DNA from 4 places in the Ferrimonas sp. YFM genome. Region 4 is predicted to be linked to each of the others. Evidence: predicted binding sites of a transcription regulator. Region 4 holds the regulator's gene; each other region holds the start of a gene.
The links. Region 4 encodes sigma-54, which starts transcription at its own class of promoters, with help from an activator protein. Its sites were predicted from a motif close to GTTGGCACGNNNNTNGNNT; they were not measured.
Positions count from the first base shown of each region.

Region 1: a site for sigma-54 is predicted at 1,331-1,349, ahead of QUE41_RS14590 (HAD-IIB family hydrolase). Genes of this name have one in related genera too.
Region 2: a site for sigma-54 is predicted at 2,163-2,181, ahead of fliD (flagellar filament capping protein FliD). Genes of this name have one in related genera too.
Region 3: a site for sigma-54 is predicted at 1,679-1,697, ahead of QUE41_RS17050 (DUF3192 domain-containing protein). Genes of this name have one in related genera too.

Region 1 covers NZ_AP027368.1:3,109,783-3,112,977, reverse strand. The annotation lists gene QUE41_RS14595 (DUF7281 domain-containing protein) at 1-834, shown strand, start outside; gene QUE41_RS14590 (HAD-IIB family hydrolase) at 1,388-2,248, shown strand; gene QUE41_RS14585 (glycosyltransferase family protein) at 2,354-3,195, shown strand, end outside.
Region 2 covers NZ_AP027368.1:3,022,947-3,026,141, reverse strand. The annotation lists gene flgL (flagellar hook-associated protein FlgL) at 1-616, shown strand, start outside; gene QUE41_RS14165 (hypothetical protein) at 620-1,639, shown strand; gene QUE41_RS14160 (hypothetical protein) at 1,633-1,827, opposite strand; gene fliD (flagellar filament capping protein FliD) at 2,212-3,195, shown strand, end outside.
Region 3 covers NZ_AP027368.1:3,696,002-3,699,196, reverse strand. The annotation lists gene exaC (acetaldehyde dehydrogenase ExaC) at 1-228, opposite strand, end outside; gene QUE41_RS17060 (Zn-ribbon-containing protein) at 438-1,214, opposite strand; gene QUE41_RS17055 (hypothetical protein) at 1,305-1,556, opposite strand; gene QUE41_RS17050 (DUF3192 domain-containing protein) at 1,737-2,123, shown strand; gene QUE41_RS17045 (DUF2789 family protein) at 2,174-2,407, opposite strand; gene QUE41_RS17040 (GNAT family N-acetyltransferase) at 2,557-3,195, shown strand, end outside.
Region 4 covers NZ_AP027368.1:4,202,807-4,206,001, reverse strand. The annotation lists gene ptsN (PTS IIA-like nitrogen regulatory protein PtsN) at 1-250, opposite strand, end outside; gene hpf (ribosome hibernation promoting factor) at 253-540, opposite strand; gene QUE41_RS19455 (RNA polymerase factor sigma-54) at 564-2,015, opposite strand; gene lptB (LPS export ABC transporter ATP-binding protein) at 2,083-2,814, opposite strand; gene lptA (lipopolysaccharide transport periplasmic protein LptA) at 2,811-3,195, opposite strand, start outside.

The DNA.
Region 1 (3,195 bases), 1.1 Mb from region 4:
TTGGCGAGTCGATTGCATCGAGACTACGGTTTTGGTGAGCTGCAGGGCGATGGCCGCGCCCGGGCGAAACTCTATATCAGCCGGGACCATTTGAGTGCCTTGCGCGACGAGCTGATGCGAGATGGCTTTGGTGATCCCTGCCAGGGCGACTTCATCACCGAGGCGGACAGTCGCAATAATTTTGCATTGAGCCGCAATGACGAGAAGAGTGGTGCCAGGGCCGTGGGCGAGGAGTTGGTGTTGTGTCGCCCTCTGTCCCATTGGCATATCGATGGCGCGGCCACGCCGCTGCCGCCCTTTGAACAGGCCGGTCAGCAGGTCAATTGGCGCTCACTTCTCCAGATGGGCGACCGTTTGGGTCACACCCATCTGGTGCTGGTAGAGAACCTGGCGCTGATGACGGAGCTGACTCGCCTGAAGCTGCCTGAATGTTTGCACAATGCGCTGTTTCTCTATCGGGGAGACGCGTCCGCCGACAAGCAGACCAACGCCGCCTATCAGTGCTTTCGGGCCTTTAAGGGCAGGTTGCCTTTAGTCTATTTCGGTGATTTCGATCCAGCCGGGTTGGACATCGGCCTGTCCAGTGGTGCCGAGCAATTGTTGCTGCCAGCCCCAGAGCAGTGGCAGACCCTTCTGTCCCCTGACTGGCAGGGCATTGAGGGACCCGAGCTACGCTGGTTTGCTCAGGAGGCCCAAGCTCGTCGCCTGTTTACATCTGGGCTGCCAGGGCCATTATTGAGCGCATTGATGGTAATGGACTGGCACAAACAGACACGCACCCAGGAACATCTGTTGGGTCACCAAGTCCCCCTGGAGTTGGTGGACCTGAGCTAACTCCAGCCGCCCTTTCTGTCATTGGGGCGAAGGGAGCAACCCAGCGTTTTAGCTGTCGGCCTTATACGCCGCTGCAGACTCGCAAGCAACCGGCTCAATACGCTATGGCTTCCCTTAGCACAGCCATGCCGGCGAACGCCGGTACCCACTGTCTTCGGCTTCGGTCTTGACCGTCCTAGCCTTTACTCGCAGCTGCAGGCTCGCAAGCAGCCGGCTCAATTCCCTATGGCCTCCCTTAGTACAGTCATGCCGGAGGGCGCCGGTATCCAGCGTCTTCGCTTTTGACCTTGACCGTCCTCGTCTTTACCTGTCCTTGCCGACTCCTAAGGAGCCGGTTCAATCCCCTATGGCTTCCCTTAGCACAGTCATGCCGGCGCACGCCGGTATCCAGTGACTTTGGTTTTACCTGAGCGTCACTGTGGCGCACGCCGCTATCCAGAGTCTTTAAGCCCGCTCCTCGTTCCCAACCCCACGATCACTTTTTCCACAATCCCACGTTGGGCCAATCCTTGCTTAGCTATACTCATCCTCTGCTGAGCTAAGGAGCACACGGATGGCCCAATCACCCAAACTGCTGGTGATCACCGATCTCGACGGGACCCTGCTGGATCACCACAACTACAGCTTTCAGGCTGCCGCGCCCGCCCTGGAGCGGCTGGAGAGCCTGGGCATTCCCGTCATCCTCAACACCAGCAAGACTGCCGCCGAGCTGGCGCCATTGCGGGCGCAATTGAACAATCACGCTCCTTATGTGGTGGAGAACGGCGCCGCATTGTTCTGGCCCCCGGACGTGGACCTGCATCAGGCCATGGACGAGCACCACTCTGGTGCAGCGCCCGGTTATCGCATGCAAGCTTTTGGTGCAAATCGGGCGCAAATTCTCTCCGCCCTGGCGCAAATTCGCCGGGATACCGGGCTCAAACTGGAAGGCTTCGCCGACTGGGATGTCCCCACCCTGATGGACCTCACCGGCCTGGATGGCGACAGCGCCGCACAGGCCCTGGACAGGCAGTTTTCCGAACCCCTGTTGTGGCAGGGCAGTAATGCCGATCTGAAGACCCTCAGGCGGGCGGTGGAGGGCTATGGGCTCAAACTGCTGATGGGTGGGCGTTTCCTTCACGTAGTTGGGCACAGCGACAAGGGCTGTTGTCTGGCACCGCTGCGACAAGCCTACGCCCACCACTGGGCCATGGAAGGGGGCGAATTGCCCAAGGTGATCGCCCTGGGGGATGGCGACAACGATGTGGCCATGCTGGAGCTGGCGGATCTCCCGGTGCTGGTGCGCTCGCCGGTCAATCCGCCCCCTAGCCTCAGCGACGCCACCCGGGCGGTTACCCAGGTGACCGAACGCTGTGGCCCAGAGGGGTGGAACGACACCATTAACCTGCTGCTGGACCAGTACCGGCTCCCCTGAGCCTCGGCCCCGAAAGGCGCTGGCATCACACTTGCTAAGTGAGGGATAGAGGCAATGTGTCCAGCGGACCAGAGCATTGATTGGGAAAGGCTAAGGGAGAGAACCATGGGCGATTTTTATCAGAACGGCATCATCACCACCCTGCACAATCTGACCGACCGCGACATCAATGACCTGGAGACCGAACTGACCCAGTTCAGCAAATCCCGCCCCAGCGAGCTACAGGGGCCGGCCCTGGATAACATCGTCCAGGAGCTGACCCAGGTGCCCTATCTGGAGGAGATCGTCATTGGCCTGGACCGGGCCGACCGCGACCAGTATCAGCACGCCCTGGAGTTCTTTAACCGCCTGCCCCAGAGCCACAGGGTGCTGTGGAACGACGGCCCCAGATTGCGGGCCATCGATGAGAAGCTCAAGGCCGAAGGGCTGGCGCCTACCGAGATGGGCAAGGGGCGCAACGTCTGGTACTGCCTGGGCTATGTGCTGGCCCGGGGCAAAACCGAATCCGTGGCCCTGCACGACTGCGACATCCTCACCTACGACCGCAGCATGCTGGCCAGGCTGATCTATCCGGTGGCCAACCCCACCTTCAACTACGAGTTCTGCAAGGGGTTCTACGCCCGGGTGGCTGAGGGCAAGATGAACGGTCGGGTGACCCGCTTGCTGGTCACTCCGCTGCTGCGCTCCCTCAAGAAGATTCTGGGGCACCTGGATTACCTGGAGTTTCTCGACTCTTTCCGATACCCCCTGGCCGGGGAGTTCTCCTTCCGCATCGACGTGATCAACGACATCCGCATCCCCAGCGACTGGGGGCTGGAGATTGGCGTGTTGTCGGAGATGAAGCGCAACTACGCCACCAACCGCCTGTGTCAGGTGGACATCGCCGACTGCTACGATCACAAGCATCAGGACCTATCCAAACACGACGACAGCGGCGGCCTGTCCAA
Region 2 (3,195 bases), 1.2 Mb from region 4:
TCTGTCTCCCGAGGACAGGGAGGCCTACGCCGATGAGCTGGAGACCCTGAAAGACGCCATGGTGGATCTGGCCAACGCCAAGGATGACAAGGGCAACTACCTGTTCGCCGGCAACAGCACCACCACGGCGCCGATTCAGCTCGATGGCGCCGGAAACTACGTCTACAAGGGCGACAACAAGACCCGGGAGGTGCAGGTATCGGACTCCACCTGGATCACCGCCAACAGCCATGGGGAGGACCTGTTCTTCTCCGGTGGCGGCAAGGACATCTTCAACGCCCTGGATGATTACGTCGAGGTGCTCAGAGACCCCACACTCTCCCCGGGCAACCCCGGGTTTGATGTGGAGCAGAAGAGCATGATGGCCTCACTGGATGATGCCTTGACCAGCATCAGCGCCGCGGTGACCACCATAGGCGGCCGTCAGAACAGCCTCAGCCTGATTGAAACCTCTCACCAGGACATGATGCTGTTCAACAAGCAACTGGTGGGTGAGGTGGAGGGGCTGGATTACGCCGAGGCACAGAGCCGTTACCAGAGCTCCCTGGTGGCCCTGCAGGTGACCCAGGAGAGCTTCGTCAAGATCAGCCAGCTCTCCCTGTTCAACGAGATGTAACCCATGCTCTCAGCCATCCGCGACACTCAGATCTCCCCCCTGTCTCACCAGCCCAGGCTCAATGGCCTGGGCAGTGCGCCGACGGTCAATGGCGCCACGGAGCAGCGTCCTGTTCCGGCGACGCCGCTCTCCAGGCACAGGCTGCTGTGCTATGACCGCTGGGAACGGATCAGTCGTGGTCATCATCAGGTGCTCTACGCCCAGGCGGCGGAGGAGACCTTGATGCAGCAGTGGCGCCGAGCCCGTAAGCTGCATCAGCTGATGTCCCGGGCCCTGTCTCAGGGCGTCCTGGAACAGACGGACGAGATGGAGCGCCTCAGGCGGCAGATGCTGGCTCGCCGTGGCAGCTTCGCTGGTCATCCATTGCTGGACCACAGGCTGGAGCCTGTGGCCGAGCGCGGGGCCTCCTCTCCCAGGCTGTGCCTGCTCAAGTCTGTGGACCTGCTCAGCGCCAGGCCCAGGGCAGAGACCATCGATCTGCGCATCGGCGATCTGTGGTTACAACTGCCTCTGCCCGCCCAGGGCACGCCCCAGGGGCAACTGGCGGTGGTGCAGCGGGCCCTGTCCCAGTGCGGCATCGAAGCCAGTCTGGTGGAGGGGCAGCTGCAGTTTGCCCTGCCTGAGGTGCTGTGGCAGCGTCTCGATGGTCACTGGTGGATGCGAGGCCAGGGACAGAGGCTGCCGGCTGGGGAGCTGCGGGGCATCAAGCTGATAGAGCTGCATCACTGGCAGGACCCCAGGGGTTGGATTTTCAATGAACTGCAGGGAATCAAAGAGTCTCTGCCCAGGGTTCAGGGAGTGGTGGCCAAGCTGGCCCGCATGCTCAAGCAGATGCGCCATGCTCTGGAATTGGCGTCGGAGCGGCTATTGGGGGAAAAAGGGGGATTGCAGCTTCAGGAGCTGCCTCAGCAACTGGAGTCTCTGGCTCAACTGCTGCAGCCTCAGGGGTTTGGCCGCCGGATGCAGAACCTGATGGCCCAGGCCAACACCAGCCGCAACCAGACCCAGGCGCTGCTTTACTGAAACTGACGGCGGAACTCGTCGCACTCCTGCTGGTTGACCATACCACTGCTCTTGAGTTGCTCGAGATGGCTTTCCAGCCTGCTCAGGTGCTCGTCGGTCAGCGGGGCCAGACCTTTGCCCAGCTTGAGATGACGGTAGAGCAGTCCGCCCCCTAGGGCAGCCAGCAGCAGTATCACTATGGTGGTCATGGGTGTCACTCTCTTTGGCGGTATTACGGCGTCGAAACTTTGCACATTCTCTCACGTCGCACGGCCACAAATCAATCAAAAACCTCTTTAAATTCATTGCCTAAGCTTGATCTTGAGGATCCTTTCTGATCCCCGGGCGGATCCAGGATCGCCCCGACTTTTTTCCCCTTTGGCTGTTTAAGTTTGCCCGTGTCGGGGTCGCCCTTTGAATCAGGTGGACCCAGCGGGGGACAGGGCGGAAGAGTCGCTTCCCTTCCGCTGCCGTCCCGATGAGAGGTGGGGGGAGAACTTCCGCCACCACTAACGTAAGCATAAGAATTGTAAAGAGAATCTTAGCTGGCATGAAATTAGCATTCCGTTGGGTTCTATCTTGAGGAGACGCGCATGATTTCCGGAATGTCGGCGGCACAGTGGGCCGAGCAGTTGGTGGCTGTAGAGCGCAGTGGCAAGGATCAGCTCTACAGCACCAGGAAGAGCGATTACCAGGCCGAGCTTGATGCTTACAAGCTGCTGGAGTCGTCCCTGAAGCAGATGACGGCGGATCTGGATGCCCTGGGCGACGATGCCTTCAACGCCAAGAGCGGCACCATCAGCGATGAGAGCATCGCCAAGGTGACCGTGGCGGCCGATGCTCCGGCGGGCAACTACAACCTCAAGGTAAACCAGCTGGCTCAGGCCAATCAGAAATCAGCCAGCTTTGCCTCCGAAGATGCGCTGATCCCCACCAGCGGGATCTTCGAGCTGGAGGTGAACGGTGAGGTGCTGACCATCGACTTCTCGGTGATCAACCCCTCAGGCACCGGCACAGTCTCCGGCCTGAGAGATTACATCAATGACAATGCCGCAGATCTTGGGGTGCAGGCCTCTCTGATGCGCAAAGGGGATGGCAGTGTCGAGTTGCTGCTCACCGCCAAGGAAGCGGGTACCGCCAACCAGATTCAGATTAACCAGGACGATGGTGGTTTTGGCTTCACCGACCTGGTTGCCGCTCAGGACGCCCAGTTTGAGCTCAACGGCGTGGCGATCACCAGTGCCACCAACTACGTGGAGAAGGTGATTGATGGCGTTGATCTGGAACTGACCGAGGCCCACAAGGCCGGGGAGTCCAGCACCATCAGTGTCGGGTATGACACCGACAAGACCCTGGATTCGGTGAAGGATTTCGTCTCCTCCTACAACAAGCTGATGAGTGAGATCACCGGCCTGACCCAGAGCCTGGGCAGCAGTGTCGAGGTGGAGTCCGACATCGGCAAGGAGGATGACGAGGACAAGGAGGAAGCCAAGAAGATTGAGGAGGACCAGCTTGGGGTGCTCAAGGGAGATTCCAGCATCCGCATGCTGAAAAACCGCCTCAACAATGCGCTGTTC
Region 3 (3,195 bases), 510 kb from region 4:
GGCGGTGTTACCCCAGATGGGCTGGGCCTTATGGGCGGCATCCAGGGCCAACTCGATGTCTTCGGCACTGGATCGGGGAATTTCGCAGATGGTGGAGCCGTCCACCGGTGTGGTATTGGGGAAGTAACGACCCTGAACCGGCTCAACCCACTGGCCGCCGATGAAGTTCTGGTAACGGGATTTAAAGCTGAACAGGCCCCCTGGGGTGCCGGGCTTCTGGTAGATCATGGTGCGTCTCCTTCGCGGTTTGCGAGCTCCGGCACGGCGGAGACGACCTGCCCTGATACGACTTGGGCTTCGGCGGTGCCGAATGCTCTGTGGATGGTGGCTCTGTGATGAGCCGATATCTGAGTATGCCGGGGTTGGGCGCCATTGCCCATCGACTTTAGTCGTAGGGGCAGAGGTCGATGGGGCTGCCTCAGCCGGTCCAACTGAGCTTAGATCAGATCCCAGGAGAGGTTGGAGACCAGGCGACAGTCGTGGCAGACGAAGTGGAACAGGTCGTGGATGGTCTCGCCCAGGAACCACTCCTGATTGCCGCAGCGAGGGCAGGGCCTGGCCTTCTCCTCCTCCAGCGATCCCCCGCCGACCCGGTAGAGGTAGTAGTAGGTGGGGACCTGGGTCAGATACTCGAGGCGACCTCGTAGATCCCAGCCCCGACGGAACAGGGCGCTGTTGACGCTGGTGATCTCATCCAGGGCGGCGAACTCCACGGCGCCGCTGCCGGCCATCTGCAGTTCATCACAGGCCTGCCATTCACTCTGCCACTTGATCAGCGCCTTGTGGTCGCCGTTGAAGGTGGCGGGCAGCCGGTACAGGGGCACGGGCATCATGGTCTCGCCGTCCCTCAGTGGCGAGCAGGTGTGCACATAGGTGGTGTACAGCAGTTGCCAGTTGCTGGGCAGCACCGGGGAGCTGGCTTCACTGTTGATGTCCCGGCCCAACACCTTGAGCCGGGGACGGGTCAGTTTGGCCTCTGCCAGCAGGTCGATGCGCCTTTGGGCCCAGTCGGAGTGAAACCTTGGGTGCAGGCTCTCCTCTTCCGGGCACAGGGCGCGCAGCCTGAACTCGGCGTCGTGCTGCATCACCGGAAACTCTTTCCCCAGAATCTGGCCATTGGCCCGCCACGCTTCCACCAGTTGATTGATGGCGTACTCCACCTGAGAGAGGGTGGTGTCGGCAAAGCACTCAAAGCGAAGTTCAACCAGATACATAGGGGGCTCCAATACAGTCAGGCGGGCAATTATAGCGACCGGACCAAGGGGAGCAAGGGGATGACTCTCCCGTTATGACCTGGAGGGGCGTCAGCCCAGTTTGGACTCCAGCGCGGCAAGCCGGGCAGTCAGCTCCTGCACCTGGCGTTCCAGCTGGCTGAGGCGATCCTCCTCAGCGGGGGGCGGCTGCGGTGATTCAGGCACCTGCGCCAGAACGCCTTCGGGATCCGCCTGGTAAGCCTTGATCGCCTGGATCAGCGCCGGCATGGGGTGACGCCCTGTGGCGGCGGCCTTCAGCTTGGCCAGGGTGACCTCCTGCCCCTGACGGTGCAGTTTGGCCAAGGCGAGAAGAATGTCTTGGTTCATGTTGATAAAAAGTAGTGAGATTTACCAACAGTGTGGCGCAAATCCTAAAACTGACACAAGGAATATATTTAAATTATTGAAAGTTAACGGTTTTAACTTTTGGCAAACCTCTTGCTATTCCTTAGCCGTTATCGAATTTGACAAGGAGAACGAAGAATGAAGAACCAACTGATGCTGCCTGCCGCCATTGCCCTGACTCTGAGCCTGTCCGGATGTGTTGTTGCCGTTGGCGGCGACGGCTGGGAGGGCGACTCCTGGGATGGCGATAGCCACAGCTCCTGGGAGGAGGTGGAGAAGCGCAATCGGGAGAGGCTGTCCCAGCTGAGCCCCGGCATGAGTGTGGATCAGGTGGTGGCGCTGATGGGCACCGCCGAGTTTAATGAGTTTTACCGTGAAGAGAGCAAAGAGGTTCAGGTGCTGTTCTATCGAACCCACCGCACCAAGGGTGACGGCAAGACCTCTAAGGACGAGTGCACCCCGGTGGTGTTCGAGGGAGGCAAGGTGGTGGGCTGGGGCAACAAGGCCTACAGCAACTCCATCTAAGGGGGAGGCAGAGAATCAGAAACGCCGGCCTTGCCGGCGTTTTTTTGTCTCTAGTTTTTGTGCAGCAGGGTGTCCAGTTGATCGATCACTTCACTCCACTCTCCGTCGCTGCTGCGTCCCTCCCTAAGAAAGTCGGCCTGCGCCTGGGTCCAGAAGCCTGCAGCTTCGATGGGGGTGTCGGCGTCGAGATGATAGCCCTGAATAAAGTGGGAGACGGAAACTGGATCACTGGCCATGCCCAGCTGGTCGAACAGGTTGTTCAGATTGGCTTTGGTGGTGTCCATAACTGCATCCTTTCCATTGAAGAATCACCTTGAGTGTAGTCTCAAAGCTGAGCCTTGGCCGGGCCTTAAACCAATGGTCGGGGTACACTGGAAAAAGATCTTGTGTTATCAAGGTGTATCCAGAGAGAGTTGAACGCAGGAGAGAGAGTATGGGCCAAGGGCAGAGCGCTGAGATCAAGGCCAGCTACCTGACGGCTGAAGAGCTGAGGGTTGCGGCTTCGTTGCTCTACAACGCCTACCACGATGACCTGTTTTTTCAGCAGGCTTTCGGCCGGCAGGGCTATGGCCAGAAGCTCCGGGCTGCGTTGCGTGAGGAGCTGGCGGAGCTGTGGCAGCACAAACAGAAGCTGGTGGGTTTTTATCAGGAGGATGTCCTGGTGGCGGTCGCCTGTATCGTCGACAAGGAGTACCCGCAAGGGGAGAGCCGTTACTGGTATTGGCGACTGAAGATGGCTTTGGGCACAGGCTGGAGCCCTACCCGTCACTGGATGGAGCGGGAAGATGAGCTCAAGGGGATGTTGCCCGGGGACGATTACTGGTTGTTGCAGTTGATTGCCGTCCATCCCCAGCATCAGAATCAGGGGATCGGTGGCCAGGTTCTGGCCTCTTTGCTGCAACTGTTGTCTGAGAGTGACTCGCAGGGATTGGCGGTGTTTGTGTCCCAGCCCCAGCATGAACAGTTGTTTGCCCGAAAGGGGTTCAAGTCCATGGAAAAGGTGACATTGGGCGACGTTACCGGTCAATTAATGTACTTCGATGCGGCCGATCGGGATGGTGTGGCTCAATCG
Region 4 (3,195 bases):
CGCACTTGATGAACACGGCGATGGGGCGCTCGATGTTCGCCAGCCGGCCATGGGGCAGGGCGATTCCCTTGCCGATGCCGGTGCTGCCCATCCTCTCCCTGGCCAGCAGGCTTTCGAACAGCTGCTGGGGGTTGAGACTGCCGTGATGCTCGCCCGCCAGTTGGGAGATCATCTCCAGGGCGCGCTTTTTGCTAAGGCCCGGAGCGGCGATGGTGGCGCACTCCGGGCTGAGTAACGTGGTTATGTCCATGATTAATGGCGTGAAATTTTCTCTTTATGCTTGATAACCTGACGGTCCAGCTTGTCGATCAGGCCGTCGATGGCAGCGTACATGTTGTCGTGGTGGTGGGTCGCGTACACTTCGCGGCCACTCAGGTTCAGTTTGGCTTCGGCGGTTTGCTGTGCTTTCTCCACATTCAGCACCACGTAGACATTGGAGATATGGTCAAAGTGGCGCTCCAGCTTGTCGAACTTGGTGTGCACATAATCTCTCAGAGCGGTTGTGATCTCGACGTGATGACCGGTCAGATTGATTTGCATATAGGTTCCTCCTTTTTTGCTGGTTACAGCTGTTTCCGCTGATTGGATGGAGCTATGCCCAGGGCTTCCCTGTACTTGGCGATGGTCCGTCTCGCCACCTTGATTCCCTGTTCTGCCAGCAGCTCCGCCATTTTGCTGTCACTGAGAGGTTTTTTAGGATTCTCAGCAGCAACCAATTTTTTAATTAAAGCACGAATTGCCGTGGATGAGCACTCGCCGCCACTGTCGGTGCTGACGTGGCTGGAAAAGAAGTATTTCAGCTCGAAGATGCCACGGGGCGTATGCATGTATTTCTGGGTGGTCACCCGGGAGATAGTGGACTCGTGCATGTCCACCGCTTCCGCCACATCGTTGAGCACCATGGGCTTCATCGCCTCGTCACCATACTCCAGGAAGCCTTGCTGGAACTGGACGATGCAGTTGGCCACCTTGAGCAGGGTGTCGTTGCGGCTCTCCAGGCTCTTCAGGAACCACTTGGCTTCCTGCAGGTGACCGCGAACGAATTGGCTGTCTGCCTGATTGCGGCTGTTGCGGCTCAGGGCCGCATACTGTTCGTTGATGCGGATCTTGGGCATGGTGTCCGGATTGAGTTCCACTACCCAGCGCCCCTTGCGCTTGGAGACCGCCACATCGGGAATCACGTACTGGTCGTTATCGCTGACCAGGGCGCTGCCGGGACGCGGGTTGAGGGTCTGGATCAGCTCCATCGCCTCTTTGAGCTCCTCCTCCTTGAGGCGGGTCTTGCGCATCAGGCCGCGGAAGTCGCGATTGGCCAGCAGATCCATGTGCTCCTGGATCAGCATCCTGGCCTCTGCCAGCCAGGGGGTTCCCCCATCAAACTGACTCAGTTGCACCAGCAGGCACTCGGCCAGATCCCGGGCACAGACGCCCACAGGATCGAATCGTTGCACCCGCTTGAGCACCGCTTCCACCTCGTCCAGCTCCACCTCATCGTCGCCCATGGCTTCGAGAATGTCTTCGGCGGTCTGGGTCAGGTAGCCGCGTTCGTCGGTGGCATCAATGATGGCCACCGCGATGGCGCGGTCGGTATCGGACATGGGGGTCAGTTCCATCTGCCACAGCAGATGGCTTTGAAGGCTGTCGCCGGTGCTGCCCTGAAAGGGCATGTCGTCTTCCCGGCTGGACATGGGGGCCGGGGAGGAGGTGTAGTATTCGTCCCAGGAGGTGTCGACCTGAAGGTCATCGGGCATGTCGGTCTGACTCAGGGCCTCGCTGGTGTCCAGGCTGGCGGCTTCCGGAGCGGGCTCCAACTCATCCCGGGTGGCGGTGTCCGGGGTGTCGGGGACGGCTGGGCTGAGATCCTCCTCGACCTCAAGCAGGGGGTTGGCATCCAGAGCCTCCTGAATCTCCTGTTGGAGATCCAGCGTCGACAGTTGCAGCAGGCGAATGGCCTGTTGCAACTGCGGGGTCATGGTGAGCTGCTGTCCCAGCTTTAGCTGTAGAGAAGTCTTCATTTACAACAACCTGTCCTTATTCCTTCTTGTTATTTCCGGTTGTATTCCTGGTCGGGAGTTCAAATTACTATAGCTTGAACTGGTCGCCCAAGTATACCGAGCGCACCAGCTTGTTCTCTAGGATGGCGGCGGGTTCACCCTGGGCGATCAGCTCGCCGTGGCTGACGATGTAGGCGTGTTCACAGACGTCCAGAGTCTCCCGAACATTGTGGTCGGTGATCAGTACGCCCAGGCCGCGATCTCTCAGGTGCTGGATGATCTTCTTGATGTCGATCACCGAGATGGGGTCGACGCCGGCGAAGGGCTCGTCCAGCAGGATGAACTTGGGATCGGCAGCCAGGGCCCGGGCGATCTCTACCCGGCGGCGCTCGCCGCCGGACAGGCTCATTCCCAGGCTGTCGCGGATGTGGGTGATGTTGAACTCCTCCAGAAGCTGTTCCAGCTTCTCTACCCGCTGGGACTGGCTCAGGCCCTTGCGGGTCTGCAGCACCGCCATCAGGTTGTCGTACACCGACAGCTTGCGGAAGATGGAGGATTCCTGAGGCAGGTAGCCAATCCCCTTGCGGGCACGGCTGTGCATCGGCAGCAGGGTGATCTCCTCGCCGTCAATGAGGATCCGGCCCCGGTCGTTCTGCACCAGGCCCACCACCATGTAGAAGGTGGTGGTCTTGCCGGCGCCGTTGGGGCCCAGCAGGCCGACGATCTGGCCGGTGCTGACCTCAAGGCCAACGTTCTTGACCACTTCCCGGCCCTTGTAGGCCTTGGCCAGTTTCTCTGCGGTCAGGGTTGAGCGGGTCATTGCTGCTTCTCACCCTCTTTCTTTTCCTTGGGCTCGGCCAGGGATTTGAGATCGGTTTCTGCAGGCTGGAAGATGGTGGTGATCTGCTCATCCTTGTTGCCTTCGGCCACCAGCATCTGCTTCTCCAGGTCGTACTGGATGGTGTCGCCCTGGACCAGGCTGCCGGACTGGCGCATCTCCGCTTTCCCCTTCAGGGTCAGGATGCGCTTCTGGATGTCGTAGCGAATTTCGGCGGCTTCGGCCTGGGCCAGCTTGCCGTTCTCCATCATCTGTTGATAGGTGGCGGGAGAACCGGAGGCGATCAGGGTGGTCACCACCTTGTCGTCGGTGGCTTCGGCACGCAGTTCGTCGGCGTTGATCAGCAGGGTGCCCTGGGTGATG